One region of the Shewanella marisflavi genome, then DNA from elsewhere that is predicted to be linked to it. Evidence: predicted binding sites of a transcription regulator. Region 1 holds the regulator's gene; each other region holds the start of a gene.
What was found. The regulator sigma-54, encoded in region 1, starts transcription at its own class of promoters, with help from an activator protein. The targets are predictions, from matches to a motif close to GTTGGCACGNNNNTNGNNT.

Region 1 (4,215 bases):
GTGCCCAGTAATATTTCGCGCACCTTGTCACTCAACTCATAGATGTTGAGGTTAGAGGTGTCGATATAGTGATCCACTAGCTTGGCGATGGGATCGAGCAGTTTGCCTTCGAGCTGAATCGCCTCCTTGAGAGAGACTTTTGAGCGTGACAGCGGATGTAATCTGCGGGTCTCGCTATAGCGCTTGAGCAGCACATTGTCGCTGGAGTTAAGGAAGAAACTTAAGATCTCGGTATCTTTCGGGAGCTTGGCCAGCTGCTTTTCCAACTGGATCTCTTCGCTGGGCATATTGCGCACATCGACGCTAATGGCCACCAGTTCGCTGCGTCCCTTGAGTTGCTCCAGCAGGGATTCCATCATCTGTAGGGGCAGATTATCGACACAGTAGTAGCCGAGATCTTCTAAGACCCTAAGTGCGACAGATTTTCCCGACCCTGAGCGTCCGGATACCAAAACCAATTTCATTGGGTGATCACCTGATAGAGTTCTGACTCATCCTTGGTTTTTCTTAGCTGTTTCATGATCGCCTTGTCATTGAGTTTCTCTGCCATGGCGGCCAGAGTACTAAGATGCTGCTCGCATTGATCTGCGGGCACCAATAATGCAAAAAGGATATCGACGGGCTTATTATCAATGGCATCGAATGCGATTGGTTCAGCACACTTCACCAGTACGGCCACTGGTTGCTCTATGTTCGTCAGCCGTCCGTGAGGAATCGCGATACCATTGCCTATACCTGTGCTGCCCATTTTCTCTCGAGCCAGAAGGCTTTCAAAAATCTCTTGAGAGGAGAGGGTGGGGTACTGGACAGCGGCTAAGTCGCTGATAAGCTCCAGTACCTTTTTCTTACTGCCCGGAGTGGCGCAGGTTGTGCACTCCGGCCGCAGGATGGTACTCAGTTCCATCGTTAATGTTTAGTAAGCTTCTCTTTGTGTTTAATGACCTGACGATCGAGCTTGTCAATCAGGGAGTCTATCGCGGCATACATGTCCGCATGTTCGGATGTTGCGAACACTTCTCCGCCACGGAGGTGTAACTTGGCCTCAACCTTTTGCTGCAACTTTTCGACATTTAATACAACGTGCACATTATTGATCTGATCGAAATGACGTTCAAGCTTTGTGAATTTCTCTTCAACATAGTTTCTTAGAGATTGGGTGATCTCGATATGGTGCCCAGTCAGGTTTATTTGCATAAAGATAGTCCTCCAGTTTCCAGTTACGTGTTATAAGCTCTTACGCTGATTCGAGGGCGGTATAAGCATTGCCTCTCGGTACTTAGCAATAGTGCGACGCGCCACTTTAATGCCTTGTTCAGCTAAGAGTTGAGCCATCTTGCTGTCGCTTAATGGCTTTTTCTGGTTTTCCGCAGCAACTAGCTTCTTAATAAAAGCCCGTATTGCTGTTGAAGAGCACTCTCCACCATCGTCAGTGCCGACATGGCTAGAGAAAAAGTATTTGAGTTCGAAGATCCCTCTCGGGGTATGCATATATTTCTGTGTGGTTACACGGGAGATGGTCGATTCGTGCATCTCCACCGCTTCGGCGATGTCGTTAAGCACCATGGGCTTCATCGCCTCTTCACCAAATTCGAAGAAACCTTGTTGGAAGTCGACAATGCAGTTGGTGACCTTTAGCAGTGTCTCGTTACGGCTCTCAAGACTCTTGAGGAACCATTTCGCCTCTTGCAGGTGACCACGAATAAACTGACCGTCAGCCTGGCTCTTAGTGCTGCGCGCCATGGCCGCATACTGCTGGTTGACGTTGATCTTGGGCATGCTATCGGGATTAAGCTCGACCACCCAGCGTCCCTTCTTCTTGGTGACGGTCACATCAGGGATCACATACTCGTCGCGGCTGGCGGTAATGGCCAGGCCTGGACGGGGGTTTAAAGTTTGAATGAGGGCGATAGCATCTCTTAGCTCATCTTCTTTAAGCTTGGTTTTGCGCATCAAGAGGCGGAAGTCGCGTCCAGCGATGAGATCCAAGTGCTCCTTGATCAACATGCGTGCATTGGCGATATGCGGGGTATCGTCGCTGTATTGGGCCAGCTGAATCGTCAGACACTCGCTGAGATCTCGCGCCGCCACGCCTATGGGGTCGAAGTGCTGTACTCGCTTGAGTACTGCCTCGACCTCATCGAGTTCTATTTCGGGATCGCCCATCGCTTCGAGAATATCCTCGCAGGTCTGGGTCAGGTAACCGCGTTCGTCAATGGCATCTATGATGGCGGTGGCGATGGCCAGATCGTTATCGGAAAAAGGGGTGAGATTCTTCTGCCATTCGAGGTGCTCGTATAGGCCTTCACTGGTCTCGCCCTGAAAAGGCATGTCGTCGTCGCGCATGGCGCCTGAGCTGGAGTTAGGGGAGGCGGTATAGACCTCGTCCCAAGTAGTGTCGACCGGCAGCTCGTCAGGCATAGAGTCTTGAGTCAGGGCGTCCGAGGTCTCGACGCCTGAGTTATCCTGACTCGAATCCAGCTCTATCTTGTCATCATACTTGCTGTCGAAATTGTCGACGGCGGTATCATCTTGTAGTTCGGCACTGGCGCCTTCTTGCTCTTCATCCAACTCCAGTAGCGGATTGGATTCTAATGCTTGTTGGATCTCCTGCTGCAACTCTAGTGACGACAACTGCAACAGACGTATGGCCTGTTGTAGCTGGGGCGTCATGGTGAGATGCTGACCCATTTTGAGCTGAAGTGACGCTTTCATCGTACTGCTATTCCCTTGTTTCTAATTATAAAATGAGAAAGCTCTGGCTAATTGGCCGGACAAATATAAAGGATAGTCCTTATGGCCACAATCTGATATTAGTTTCAGTTTATGGCCCGGTTATAAGATTAACTATAGCTTGAATTGTTCACCTAAGTACACTGCTCGTACTTGCTGATTGTCTAAGATTTCGGCGGGTGTTCCTTCGGCGATCAGATTACCGTGGCTGACGATATAGGCTTTCTCACAGACGTCTAATGTTTCGCGCACATTATGGTCGGTGATCAACACCCCAAGGCCACGGTTTTTGAGTTGCTCGATGATCTTTTTGATGTCGATGACTGAGATGGGGTCGACACCGGCGAAGGGTTCATCGAGAAGAATAAATTTCGGGTTCGCGGCCAGGGCCCTGGCGATCTCTACCCGGCGACGTTCACCGCCCGACAACGCCATACCGTGGCTGTCACGGATATGGGTAATATGAAACTCTTCCAGCAGATGTTCCAACTCCTCTTCGCGGCCATCGTTATCCAGATCGCTGCGGGTCTGCAGCACGGCCATGATGTTGTCGCGTACCGAGAGTTTGCGAAAGATGCTGGCTTCCTGGGGCAGGTAACCTATGCCTTTACGGGCGCGAAGGTGCATGGGGTCGAGGGTGAGGTCGTCATCATCGATATAGATGCGTCCCTTGTCGCTCTGTACTAGGCCGACCACCATGTAGAAGGTGGTGGTCTTACCGGCACCGTTTGGTCCCAATAGGCCGACGATCTGCCCGGTTTTGACTGTAAGGCTCACATCTTGGACAACGGCACGACTCTTATAGCTCTTGGCGAGGTTTTCCGCCTTCAAGGTCAGGTCTGTCATTGCTTTTCCTGTTCGGGTTGTTCTGGTTCTGGCTCGGGTTGCGCTTGTTTCTGCTCTTGATAGTTTTCAGGCTGAATAATGGTGATCACGCGGTCATTGCCTGTACTCTCGGCAATCAGCTGTTGCTGTTCAATGTTGTAGCGGATCTGAGTACCTGTGACCTGGCTGCCTTCCTGTTCCAGGGTAGCATCGCCAATGAGTGTCAGGGTGCGGCTCGAGAGTTCATAGCGGATCTCTTTGGCACTGGCAGAGGCGGGACGGCCATCTTCCATTACCTGAGAGTAGGTGGCCGGGTTGCCTGTGGCAACGAGGATCTTGCCACTGTTCTTTTCTTTGCTGAAGGCGCGCAGTTCATCGGCCAAGATCTTGATCGAGCCCTGAGTGACCTCAACCGGTCCATGGAAGATGATCTGATTGTTCTTGATATCGGCTTCCTGGCTAGCGGCAGAGATCTTGACCTCTTGTAGTAGGTCATTATCCTTGGCTTGGGCGCCCAGGCTAATCAGGGTTAGCAGCCCAGCGAGAATAAGGCTATTTAGTTTCATATGTTCCTTCTACCTGACTCGTCAGTCGTATATTTTGTGCGTTGAGATCGGCGTATAAGCCTTGCCCCGTGATGAGGAAATCTCGCCCCGTTAC
Region 2 (4,215 bases), 820 kb from region 1:
TGATTTATGTCATTTAACATTGCATTGAGTGGTATCGCGGCGGCGCAAAAAGATCTCAATACCACGGCGAATAACATAGCCAACGTCAACACCACAGGTTTTAAAGAGTCGCGCGCAGAGTTTGCCGACGTCTATGCCAGTTCAATTTTTGCCAACAGCAAAACGACAGTCGGTGGCGGTGTTACTACGGCGCAGGTGGCGCAGCAATTCCAGCAGGGGAGTCTGCAATTTACCAGTAACGCGCTGGATATGGCGATCAATGGCGGCGGTTTCTTTGTGACCTCCTCTGAAGTGGGTTCACAAGATCTCTCATACACACGTGCAGGGGCCTTTAAGGTCGATGCCGATAGCTATCTGGTTAATTCGGCCGGTAATTATCTGCAAACCTTCCCGGTGGATAAAGATGGTAACTCAACGTCGGTGAGTTTAACCACCACTCAGCCGGTTAAGATCCCCGACACTGCCGGCAGTCCGCAGAAAACTGACAACATTGGCATTCAGATGAACCTTAATGCGGGTGAGTCAACCTTAGATCCTGCGGCCTTTGATCCAAACGATCCCGACACCTACAACAATTCGACTTCGGTGACCATGTATGACTCATTGGGTGAGCCACATATTCTGACGACCTATTTCGTACGTCCACCGCAAGCCGCTTATACCGGCACCAGTAACTGGGTGGCCTTCTACGCGGTAGACGGCAAGCAGGTTGACTTGGCAGGCGCTGCGGGTACATACGGTCGTGATACCACAGGTGACGGCGTAGCAGATTCAAGTGGTACAGCCGTTAATGCCGGTGGTTGGAAAGGCTCAGTGCTCTCGTTCAATGACACGGGTGCCTATACAGGTAGCGATCCGGCCGTCATTACCACTGAGCAGCTGGGCGTGAGCGGCGCCAACGTCTTGGGTCCAGGCACTGACGGCACCCAGACACTCACGCTTAACTTTAACAGCCCGACTCAGTACGCCTCGCCATTTGAGGTGACTGAGTTGAGCCAAGACGGCACCACAGTAGGTCGTTTGACTAACGTGGAAGTCGGCGCGGATGGTTTGATCAACGCCAGCTATAGCAATGGTTCTACTGTTCCTTTAGCACGCGTTGCATTAGCCAGATTCTCAAATGAGCAGGGACTGACCCAGGTAGGCAATACCTCTTGGAAAGAGAGCCTGGACTCTGGCCCGGCACTGGCGGGTGAAGCCAACAGTGGTACCTTTGGTAGCATACGCTCATCGGCGCTAGAGCAGTCAAACGTCGATCTGACGACAGAGCTGGTGGACCTTATTTCGGCTCAGCGTAATTTCCAGGCAAACTCACGGACGCTGGAAGTAAACAACACGCTACAGCAGACGGTACTGCAGATCCGTTAATCTTACCCCGAGAAATGTGTTGCCAAGCGGCAACACATTTCCGCCTCTTTTGCCGCTTTCTCTTATTTGTCCTTTCTTTGCTTTTAACTGCTTGATCTTCCCCCTGCAACGTACCCTATTGCTTGGCATGATGTTTGCTTTGTTCTGTTATTAGACAGTTTTAGTTGAAACATTGACGGAGCAGCAAGTGGATAAATTACTCTACGTCGCCATGAGTGGTGCCAAGCAGAATATGCATTCGCTGGCGGTGCGTGCCAACAACCTTGCTAACGCCAACACAGATGGTTTTAAGTCAGATATGGAGCAAGCCAGATCCATGCAGGCCTTTGGTGAAGGGTTGCCAACGCGGGTGTTTTCCATGACAGAGAATCCGTCGGCCAACTATGCCGCCGGACCGATAAAGACCACGGGGCGTGATCTTGATATCGCGGTAAAAGGTGATGGCTGGATAGCCGTGCAGGCTGTCGATGGCAGCGAGGCCTATACCCGTTCAGGTAGCTTGAGTTTCGATACCACAGGCCTACTGCGTAATGACAGAGGCAACCCTATTATGGGTGACGCAGGTCCTATCGTATTACCGCTTCCTATCGAAAAAATTGAGATTGCCCAAGACGGCACTATCTCGGTGAGACCGCTTGGCTCAACCGCCGAGGTGATCGAAGAGGTCGGTCGTATCAAATTAGTTAACCCAGGTAATCAAAACCTGATGCGCGGCGAGGATGGCTTGTTCCGTCAAATGTCTGGCGTTGTCGCCGCAGCCGATCCCAATGTCAGTGTGGAGAGCGGCGCTATCGAAGGCAGTAATGTTAATGCCGTCGATGAGATGGTCTCTTTAATCGATCTGCAACGACAGTTTGAGATGCAGGTCAAGATGATGAAAACCGCCGAAGAGATGGATCGTGCCTCTTCGTCATTAATGCGCATTAGTTAGGAGATAGATTATGCATCCGGCGTTATGGATTAGTAAGACTGGCTTAGATGCCCAGCAAACAGATATCTCGGTGATCTCCAACAATGTTGCCAATGCCAGCACTGTTGGTTACAAAAAAAGCCGAGCCGTTTTCGAAGACCTGCTCTATCAAACTGTGAATCAGGCGGGCGGGATCAGTGCCTCCAATACCAAGTTGCCGAATGGTTTAAACATAGGCGCAGGTACTAAGGTGGTCGCGACTCAGAAGATGTTTACCCAAGGTAATATGCTGACCACAGATAACTCACTGGATCTGATGATTGAGGGCCCAGGCTTCTTCGAGGTGCAGTTGCCAGACGGCACTACGGCCTATACCCGAAATGGTCAGTTTACCTTAGATGATACCGGGCAAATCGTGACCCCGGGTTCAGGCTATGTACTGCAACCTGCTATCACTATTCCCGATGATGCGACCAGCATTACGGTGTCCGCCGAAGGGGAAGTCTCGGTGAAGACACCCGGCGCGGCTGAAAACCAAGTGGTGGGTCAACTGAGTATGTCTGATTTCATCAATCCGAGTGGCTTGGACCCTATGGGGCAGAACCTCTACCTGGAAACAGGCGCCAGTGGCACACCTATTCAGGGGACAGCATCACTGGATGGTATGGGCGCAATACGTCAGGGGGCGCTGGAAACCTCTAATGTTAACGTGACCGAAGAGCTGGTCAATCTGATTGAGAGTCAGCGAATCTATGAGATGAACTCTAAGGTGATCTCGGCCGTCGACCAGATGCTCTCTTACGTCAATCAGAATTTGTAGAGGTTTGAGATGACTAAGTCGCTTATTTTAGTGGTCGCCATGGCGCTGGTGGGTTGCAGCTCAACCATTCAGAAGCCGATTGCCGATGACCCTTATTATGCGCCAGTGTATCCCGAGGCGCCGCCGACAAAAATTGCGGCAACTGGCTCCATGTATCAAGACAGCCAAGCATCTAGCCTCTATTCAGACATCAAGGCGCTTAAGGTTGGCGATATCATTACCGTGATATTGCAAGAGTCGACTCAGGCGAAAAAGAGCGCCAACAATGAGATCAAGAAGGGCTCGGATCTGAGTTTAGATCCCATCTATGCCGGTGGCGGCAATGTGACCATAGGCGGTACGCCTATCGATCTGCGCTACAAAGACAGCATGAATACCAAGCGTGAGTCAGATGCGGATCAGAGCAACAGCCTGTCTGGCAGTATCTCCGCCAATGTGATGCAGGTGCTTAACAACGGTAACTTGGTGATCCGCGGCGAAAAGTGGATCACCATCAATAATGGCGATGAGTTTGTCAGGGTAACCGGGATAGTGCGCTCGCAAGATATTCGCCCCGATAACACGATTGATTCTCAACGCGTGGCCAATGCCCGTATTCAATACAGTGGTACAGGCACCTTTGCCGATGCTCAGAAAGTGGGCTGGTTAAGCCAGTTCTTTATGAGTGACTGGTGGCCCTTCTAAGGAGCGATGCCATGAAGATCAAAATAATTTTGGCCTGTGCCCTGATGGTGTTTTCAAGCGTCAGTTCGGCCCAGCGCATCAAAGATATTGCTAATGTACAAGGGGTGCGTAGCAACCAGCTGATTGGCTACGGCTTAGTGGTGGGTTTGCCTGGTACGGGTGAGAAGACGCGTTATACCGAGCAGACTTTTAAGACCATGCTGAAGAACTTCGGCATCAATTTGCCCGATAACTTCCGCCCTAAGATTAAAAACGTCGCCGTTGTCGCGGTGCACGCTAATATGCCGGCGTTTATCAAGCCGGGTCAGACTTTGGATGTGACCGTCTCAAGTCTTGGTGAAGCCAAGAGCCTGCGCGGTGGCACCTTGTTGCAGACTTTCCTAAAAGGGGTCGATGGTAATGTCTATGCCATCGCACAGGGCAGTATGGTGGT
Region 3 (4,215 bases), 290 kb from region 1:
ATAGCGGTAAATTCAAGGCGCCAGCTTTACTAACAAACTCTCTCCCCCTAGAAGGATAGCAAAAAAGCCTAGGTATTCAGCGATATTGCTATTTTCTTATCCAAAATAAATACGCCAGACTGACCGAGCCCTTACCACCTGTTACCTTCAGTGACCAAGGCGAACAAGCTGAAAAGCTAGCATGGGTGTTTTACAGGCATATGGCCAACAAAATCATAATGACCTTAATAAGCAATCATTCTAGGCCAGCATAAAAAAGCCCCAGACACATTCATGTCCGGGGCTAGTAACTTAAGTTGCACCCTTATGGTGCAAACCCAAATTAAGCGTCTTTTGAGGCGCGGCTAGCACGCTTACGATCGTTTTCGGTCAGGTGACGCTTACGCACACGAATGCTTAGCGGGGTCACTTCTACCAATTCGTCGTCATCGATAAACTCAAGCGCCTGCTCAAGGGTCATCTGAATATGCGGTGTCAGTACCTGAGCTTCGTCGGTACCAGAGGCGCGCATGTTAGTCAGCTGCTTACCTTTCAGACAGTTCACTGTCAGATCGTTAGCACGAGAGTGGATACCCACTACCTGGCCTTCATAAACCTCGGCAGCGTGACCAATCATCAGACGACCACGGTCTTGCAGACCGAACAGAGCAAAGGTTAGTGCCTTACCAGTAGCGTTAGAGATCAACACACCGTTTTGACGCTGACCAATGTCACCGCCCTTCACTGGACCGTAATGGTCAAATGAGTGGTAGATAAGACCCGTACCCGAAGTGGCTGTCATGAACTCGGTTTGGAAACCGATTAGACCACGGCTAGGAATGATGAAATCGATACGTACACGACCCTTACCGTCTGGCTGCATGTCACGCATGTCGGCCTTACGAGTACCTAGCTTCTCGATCACCGCACCTTGGTGTTCTTCTTCAACATCCACGGTCAGAGTTTCAAATGGCTCGCACTTCTCGCCGTCGATATCTTTGATGATCACTTCTGGACGTGAAACCGCTAGCTCGTAGCCTTCACGACGCATGTTTTCGATCAGGATAGACAGGTGAAGCTCACCACGGCCCGATACGCGGAAACGGTCTGGGCTGTCAGTTTCTTCGACGCGCAGTGCCACGTTGTGTATCAGCTCCTGCTGCAGACGCTCAAGAATGTTACGTGATGTCACGTACTTACCTTCTTTACCTGCAAATGGAGAGGTGTTGACCTGGAAAGTCATGGTCAGTGTTGGCTCGTCCACAGAAAGAGGCGGCAAGGCTTCAGCGCTGCCTACGGCACATACTGTGTCAGAGATCTTCAGTTCACCCAGACCGTTAATTGCTACGATGTCGCCAGCATTAGCTTCAGTCACTTCGTGACGATCCAGACCCATGTAACCCAGAACCTGGCCAATCTTACCGTTACGAGTCTTACCATCGGCACACACAACAGTAACCTGTTGGTTTACCTTGACGCTACCACGCTTGATACGGCCAACGCCGATAACGCCTACATATGAGTTGTAGTCCAGCTGAGAGATCTGCATCTGGAAAGCACCTTCGGCATCAGCATCCGGTGAAGAAACCTTCTCAACGATGGTTTCGAACAGCGGTGTCATGTCGGTACCTGTGTCTTCAGGATCCAGAGTCGCGAAACCGTTGAGTGCAGAGGCGTATACGATCGGGAAGTCCAGCTGCTCGTCGGTTGCACCTAAGTTGTCGAACAGATCGAATACCTGGTCGATAACCCAATCAGGGCGCGCGCCTGGACGGTCGATTTTGTTGATCACTACGATAGGCTTAAGGCCCTGTGCGAAAGCTTTCTTGGTCACGAAACGTGTCTGTGGCATTGGACCATCGACCGCATCAACTAGCAGTAACACACAGTCAACCATAGAAAGTACACGTTCAACCTCACCACCGAAGTCGGCGTGACCTGGGGTATCAACGATATTAATACGATAATCGTTCCACTTGATGGCAGTATTTTTCGCCAGAATCGTGATTCCACGCTCCTTCTCAAGATCGTTGGAATCCATCACCCGCTCAGCGGCCTCTCCTCGAGTCTCAAGGGTTCCAGACTGTGCCAGCAACTTATCAACCAGGGTCGTTTTACCATGGTCAACGTGCGCAATAATGGCGATGTTACGTAAATTCTCTAACACGGATAAACCTCTTACCATCAAAAAAATAGGGTATTGATAACAGCTCTAATAATAGCTGTTGCAATAAAAAACGTGCCATTCTACTCTAGCAGAGGGCTCTCGCACAGGATTATTTTTTAGTCAGCATGAATAGTCAGGTTTATCTTGGTGCGCACCATCTTGGTGACCGCACCAGCAGGGTGCAAGCAATGCACCTTAATGGTGCAAACGTGCGATTCCCGTCACTGACCATCTTTATTGTTCCTATAAAAATCAATACTTTAAACTTTTGGCATGAGTCTAGCTATACTCATGCCATAACCGCGTTGGTCGCAACGTTGAATGATATAAGAAGGGCATCCCCTCTACTCTACTCGGAGACTTTAGAATGTCAGTTGAATCAGTTTTACAACAACTAGAAGAACTTGAAGTTAAGTTTGTTGATTTGCGTTTTACCGATACTAAAGGTAAAGAGCAGCACGTTTCTATCCCTACTCATCAGGTTGATGCCGATTTCTTTGAAGACGGTAAAATGTTCGATGGTTCATCTATTGCTGGCTGGAAAGGCATTAACGAATCAGACATGGTACTGATGCCAGACCCAACGACCTTCGTACTTGACCCGTTCACCGAAGAAACCACAGCGCTGATCCGTTGTGACATTCTTGAGCCAGGCACTATGACTGGTTATGACCGTGACCCACGCTCTATCGCTAAGAAAGCCGAAGAGTACCTGGTCTCTACTGGTATCGCCGATACCGTATTGATTGGTCCTGAGCCAGAGTTCTTCCTGTTCGACGACGTTAAATTCGGCACAGACATGTCTGGCTGTTTCGTTAAGCTAGACGCTAAAGAAGCGGCTTGGAACTCAGGTACTCACTATGACGACGGTAACACTGGTCACCGCCCATTCGTTAAAGGTGGTTACTTCCCAGTAGCACCGGTTGACTCTTCACAAGATCTTCGTAGCGCCATGTGTCTGGTACTGGAAGAGATGGGTCAAGTAGTTGAAGCGCATCACCACGAAGTGGCGACTGCCGGTCAGAACGAGATCGCAACTCGCTTCAACAAGCTGACTGAAAAAGCCGATGAAATCCAGATCCTTAAGTATGTGGTTCACAACATGGCCCACGCTTACGGCAAAACAGCAACCTTCATGCCTAAGCCAATCGTTGGCGACAACGGTAGCGGTATGCACGTTCACCAATCTCTGGCAAAAGACGGTGTTAACCTCTTCTCTGGCGACAAGTATGCCGGTCTGAGCGAGACAGCACTTTACTACATCGGCGGTATCATCAAGCACGCTCGCGCGCTGAACGCCTTTACTAACCCAAGCACTAACTCGTACAAGCGTCTAGTACCTCACTTCGAAGCACCTGTCATGCTGGCCTACTCGGCACGTAACCGCTCTGCGTCTATCCGTATCCCAGTAGTACCAAGCCCTAAGGCTCGTCGTATCGAGACTCGCTTCCCAGATCCAACGGCTAACCCATACCTGGCGTTTGCGGCACTGCTAATGGCTGGTCTTGACGGTATCCAGAACAAGATCCACCCAGGTGAAGCTATGGACAAGGATCTGTACGACCTACCAGCTGAAGAAGCGGCAGAGATCCCACAGGTTGCGACCTCTCTTGAGAACGCACTAGAGAACCTGGATGCAGACCGTGAGTTCTTGACTCGTGGCGGCGTATTCAGCAATGACTTCATCGATTCTTACATTGCACTGAAGACTGCTGAAGCCGAGAAAGTATCTCGCACGACTCACCCAGCTGAGTTCGAGCTGTACTACAGCCTGTAATCCTTTCCTGTAAGATAGGATTATCGCTTGAAGAAGCCGCCGCTTAAGGCGGCTTTTTTATGCCTATTTACCAAGAGATGCTATCGGCTTAACCACCTGACAAGCACCACAAAATTGATTTATCTTTATGACCAAACTGCTATCATGATCACGCCCAACAATTACCTTAGAATCCATTATGTCTAGCCGTGATCCCTTCCAGTCTTTTACCTGGCACAGTGATATTTTCAGTTGTCAAAGCAATGAAATCAGCACCTTTTATGCCCGCCTGTCTGAGCAGACCAGCCGACTG
Region 4 (4,215 bases), 810 kb from region 1:
GTAAGGCTCCTGGCTTACGCTGCTGATATTCCAAGATAGTCATCGCCAATGAATAAGGCTCTTGTCCAGATGAACAGGCGGCAGACCAGATCTTAAGCGGCCGCCCTAAACGGGAATATTCAGGAAGCAAACTATTGCCCAACAGCTCAAAAGGATAACGATCGCGAAACCACAAGGTTTCGTTGGTGGTCATAGCATCGATCACTTCAGCCCTAAGCTGACGCTCGGTGGGCTTCATGGAATGCTTAACCACCTCAGACAAGGAAGGAAGGTTGTACTTACCCATCAAAGGTGCGAGTCGGCTACGAACCAAATATTGCTTATTGTCACCCAACACGATGCCGCTGTGTTGCTCCAGAAACAATTTAAATTGGTTGTACTCAGCTTCGGCAAGTGATTTATTCGGCACCTTGATATCCCAATATCAAAAAATAAAACAGGCTACAACATACACTATAGCAAGCATGACAGAGCTCAGCGTTATACATTAGCTAAGTCACTGATACAAGTTTAAACTTATCAAACTTAGGCTTAGGACCGACTTAGGTCAAATTACAAACTAAGATGCTTGTTAACCGCAGCCGCTAACTCATCAGGATTAAATTTCGCAATAAAATCATTAGCGCCCACCTTCTCCACCATCGCCTGATTGAATACACCGCTGAGCGAGGTGTGCAGTACAACCTTAATATCTTTCAGTTTAGGGTTATCACGAATCTCCGCCGTCAAGGTATAACCATCCATCTCTGGCATCTCAATATCTGAGATGATTAGCGGAATTTCGGTTGCGACATTGTCCATCTCCGCCGCGACACTCACCAATTTTTCTAAAGCCTCACGCCCATCTTTTGCGGTATCTATCTGCAGGCTCAAGGACTCGAGGGCACGAATGATCTGCTTGCGCGCCACCGCCGAATCATCAATCACCATGATGTGATAATGGCGATCTCTGTCGATAGTAAGCTGCGCATCCACTTCCTGACTGATCTGGGTTTTCACTGGCGAAATCTCATCAAGGATCTTCTCGACATCTAAAATTTCTACCAGCTCACCTTCTATCTCGGTAACCGCCGTGAGATAAGAATAACGCCCCGCACCTTGTGGCGGCGGCATGATAGCTTCCCAGTTCATATTGATGATACGCTCGACCGACTTGACCAAGAATCCCTGCACGCTACGGTTGTACTCAGAAATAATAATGAAACAACCTTCGGTATTCTCTAACGGCTTGCCGCCTGTTGCCGCGCTAAGATCAATCACAGAAATGGTTTGCCCACGTATATGGGCCACGCCTCTCACAAAAGGATTCAACTTAGGTAGTGCGGTTAACGGCGGGCACTGCAGTACTTCTTTCACCTTAAATACGTTAATGCCAAACCTTTGCCGCCCATTTAACTTAAACAGCAGCAGCTCTAAGCGGTTTTGTCCTACAAGTTGGGTGCGTTTATTAACTGATTCAAGAATACTCGACATAATGCCTTTGCCCTGTTGTCGGGTGAATGCGAAGCCGTTCCCATGGTAAGTATGAGTATAGGCATAGTAATTGCTTTATCTAGTTATATGACAACCAGACCTCTACTTTGTCAAATTTATGACTCTAATTTCTCACAAAAAATGGCAAAGTCTGAGCCTTCAAACGAAGTATAGGTGTAATCTGGCTAATCAAGCTAGTCAATTCAATATGAAAGTAAATTTTGCATATTTTCTGTTTTTGTTACTCACCTCTCTGCCGACAATGGCAGCGGAGCCAGCCAGCGTTCCCTCCGTCTCGACCATAGCAAGATTAGCAACAGAGGTGGTGCAAGAAAAAATCACCTTACCCAAGGATGCCAAGCTGATCATCACGCCACAAAGCTTGGACACCAGGCTATCACCGCCAGCCTGCCTGGGTATGCCTAAGGCCGAGATTGCCAGCGATCGCGCCATCAGTAAAAACAACACTGTCAAAATCAGTTGCAGTAGCCCGGAGCTCGATTATCCCTGGCAGATATTCATTTCGGTTCGGGTCGAAATTCTTTTTCCCGTGGTTGTCGCCAACCAGACATTGGGACCGGGCGAGCTCATCGAAGCCGATCAGATCCGCGTCGACTATGTTGAGCAGAGCCAACTTAGAGGCCAACAATTTGATGATCCAGCAAGCGTTGCCGGGACCCGAGTTAAACGCAGAATCCCCATCAACCAGCCTCTTTTTAGCAGTAATCTCTGTTTCGTCTGCAAAGGCGATAGTGTGGCAATTTTTGCGCGTTCAGAAAATTTCGAGATAAAAACCAACGGCGAAGCGCTAAATGATGGTAACCTTGGTGACAGGATTCAAGTACGTAACAGCCGCTCACACAAGAGCGTTGATGCACACGTTATAGGCATTGGTGAAGTGGAAGTCAGGATGTGATCTTGATGACCTTTAACACGCAAAAATTTATACTGTTTTTTGAAACTTATTGCTAAAGCTTTGACCATGAGTGCCGATAGACAAGTATGTTGATCTCATTTATGTAAGTTGGACCCCAAAATGCCTATAGATATAAAACACGTAAATACAAATACTAACAGTCGAATTGGCAGCGCCAATTCAAGCAAAGCGTCACTGGGCAAAGACTCAGCTGCAACTGCTAGCACTCAATCAAATACGATAAAGGGTGACTCTGTCTCTATCACCTCTCAGGCGCAACAGCTCCAGAGTGCACAGGCCAAATTAAACGATATTCCTGAAATCGATATCAAAAAGGTTGAGCAGATCAAAGCCGCCATCGCTGAGGGGCGCTATAAAATAGATGCCGATAAACTGGCCAGCAATATTGCCCAGTTTGAAAAGGAACTCCAGGATCTTAACTAAGACGTTATGACGCAGATAACCGATATCATCGCCAATCAACACAAATTGCTAGACAACTTGAAGCAAACCATTGAGTCAGAGAAAGCTGCCTTGATCGCGCAAGATGCCGATCAACTGTTGCGTCTGGCTAATGAAAAAGCCGAGTTGTTAAATGAGATCAAACTAGGTGATACCGAATTAGCTGCGCATCCTGAACTAGGCAAGCTCACTCAAGAGCCTGCGCTTATTGCGTTAGTTGACGACGCCAAGCAGGCATTGGCCGAATGTAAACAGCTTAATGAGCAAAATGCCGCGCTTATCGAACACAGCATGGCCAGTGTCAATCGATTCTCACAGGCGCTACAGGCAAGTCGCAACGCCAACAGCCTGACCTATGATGGTAAGGGGAAGACCTCGACCATCTCGACGCTTGGCAATAACCTGAAAGCCTAGTTATTGCTCTGAAGCCAGGTTTCCAAAAAGTCACGGCTCATAGTAAATCTGAAGACATAAAAAAGCCTCTTTAAAGAGGCTTTTTTATTTGGCTGATGTAGTTGACTAATTCAGTTCCCTATCGCACTTAAAAATAGGTCACTTCCTTCACTGTTTGCGGCCTATTCTGCTGTTGGTATAAGGCCCAAACCTGCTGAAAATCAAGCTCAAGCTCAGTGACATAATGATCGCCAGCCGGATAACTCTTCACTACCTTCGCGCCGCGAATCACGCCGCTCACCGAGGCCTGAATATTGTCATCGGATAACATCCAATCTTTTACATTGCTCGAGGCTGACAACTGTTGGCCATACACCTGCTCGGCCAGCTCTCGGTAGGCAGCTATCTTAGACGCCTGCATTGCCATCAATACCCGTTGAGAGGCCTCTTTTGCTGGCTGGGTCGCCAGCGGCGCATAACCAATAGCGGTTAATTTAGGAAAACTCTCCGGCGCCTGGGTTTCCCATTGGATATATCTATCTTGAGAGGCACATCCACCTAGCATAAGCAGCAATGCCACTATCATGATTCTCATTGGTTAACCCCCTTAATCTGCACATCAGCCTGCCCTTCGGCGCTGTAACGAAAAAGCACACCGCCTTGGGAAGTCACCTTTTCTGACAGGCTAAGATAATCTGCCAGCTCTGACTGACCCACACTCGCGCCAGCCACAGAAACAACACGATTATTGGTCACATTCACTATGCGACTATTAATCACCACCCCATTGGGGTTAAGGCTCATGGTCGAGGCCAATACATGCTCTACGGGCAGATCCGTCGGCAGCTGACGCCAATCACGGGTCAAGATAAGCTCTCCCTGCTCAGTCACCCGCAGGTTCTCGCCTACGTTAATATCCACCAGATTAAACTGATGGTCGTGCATGGCCGCGATCAATCCCTGCTGTATCT

Region 2: the regulator sigma-54 is predicted to act here: its motif matches at 1,490-1,508, upstream of flgF (flagellar basal-body rod protein FlgF).
Region 3: the regulator sigma-54 is predicted to act here: its motif matches at 2,414-2,432, upstream of glnA (glutamate--ammonia ligase).
Region 4: the regulator sigma-54 is predicted to act here: its motif matches at 1,531-1,549, upstream of flgA (flagellar basal body P-ring formation chaperone FlgA).

The regions. Positions count from the first base shown of each region.
Region 1 covers NZ_CP022272.1:3,702,785-3,706,999, reverse strand. Annotated here, with positions in the region: gene rapZ (RNase adapter RapZ) at 1-464, opposite strand, end outside; gene ptsN (PTS IIA-like nitrogen regulatory protein PtsN) at 461-904, opposite strand; gene hpf (ribosome hibernation promoting factor) at 907-1,194, opposite strand; gene CFF01_RS16315 (RNA polymerase factor sigma-54) at 1,225-2,712, opposite strand; gene lptB (LPS export ABC transporter ATP-binding protein) at 2,845-3,576, opposite strand; gene lptA (lipopolysaccharide transport periplasmic protein LptA) at 3,573-4,121, opposite strand; gene lptC (LPS export ABC transporter periplasmic protein LptC) at 4,108-4,215, opposite strand, start outside.
Region 2 covers NZ_CP022272.1:2,881,661-2,885,875, reverse strand. Annotated here, with positions in the region: gene flgE (flagellar hook protein FlgE) at 7-1,368, shown strand; gene flgF (flagellar basal-body rod protein FlgF) at 1,556-2,299, shown strand; gene flgG (flagellar basal-body rod protein FlgG) at 2,310-3,098, shown strand; gene flgH (flagellar basal body L-ring protein FlgH) at 3,108-3,782, shown strand; gene CFF01_RS12745 (flagellar basal body P-ring protein FlgI) at 3,794-4,215, shown strand, end outside.
Region 3 covers NZ_CP022272.1:3,987,978-3,992,192, forward strand. Annotated here, with positions in the region: gene typA (translational GTPase TypA) at 323-2,146, opposite strand; gene glnA (glutamate--ammonia ligase) at 2,514-3,923, shown strand; gene CFF01_RS17575 (N-acetyl-ornithine deacetylase) at 4,102-4,215, shown strand, end outside.
Region 4 covers NZ_CP022272.1:2,888,124-2,892,338, forward strand. Annotated here, with positions in the region: gene CFF01_RS12785 (CheR family methyltransferase) at 1-415, opposite strand, end outside; gene CFF01_RS12790 (chemotaxis protein CheV) at 553-1,473, opposite strand; gene flgA (flagellar basal body P-ring formation chaperone FlgA) at 1,682-2,389, shown strand; gene flgM (flagellar biosynthesis anti-sigma factor FlgM) at 2,510-2,833, shown strand; gene CFF01_RS12805 (flagella synthesis protein FlgN) at 2,840-3,265, shown strand; gene CFF01_RS12810 (LPP20 family lipoprotein) at 3,393-3,839, opposite strand; gene CFF01_RS12815 (FlgO family outer membrane protein) at 3,836-4,215, opposite strand, start outside.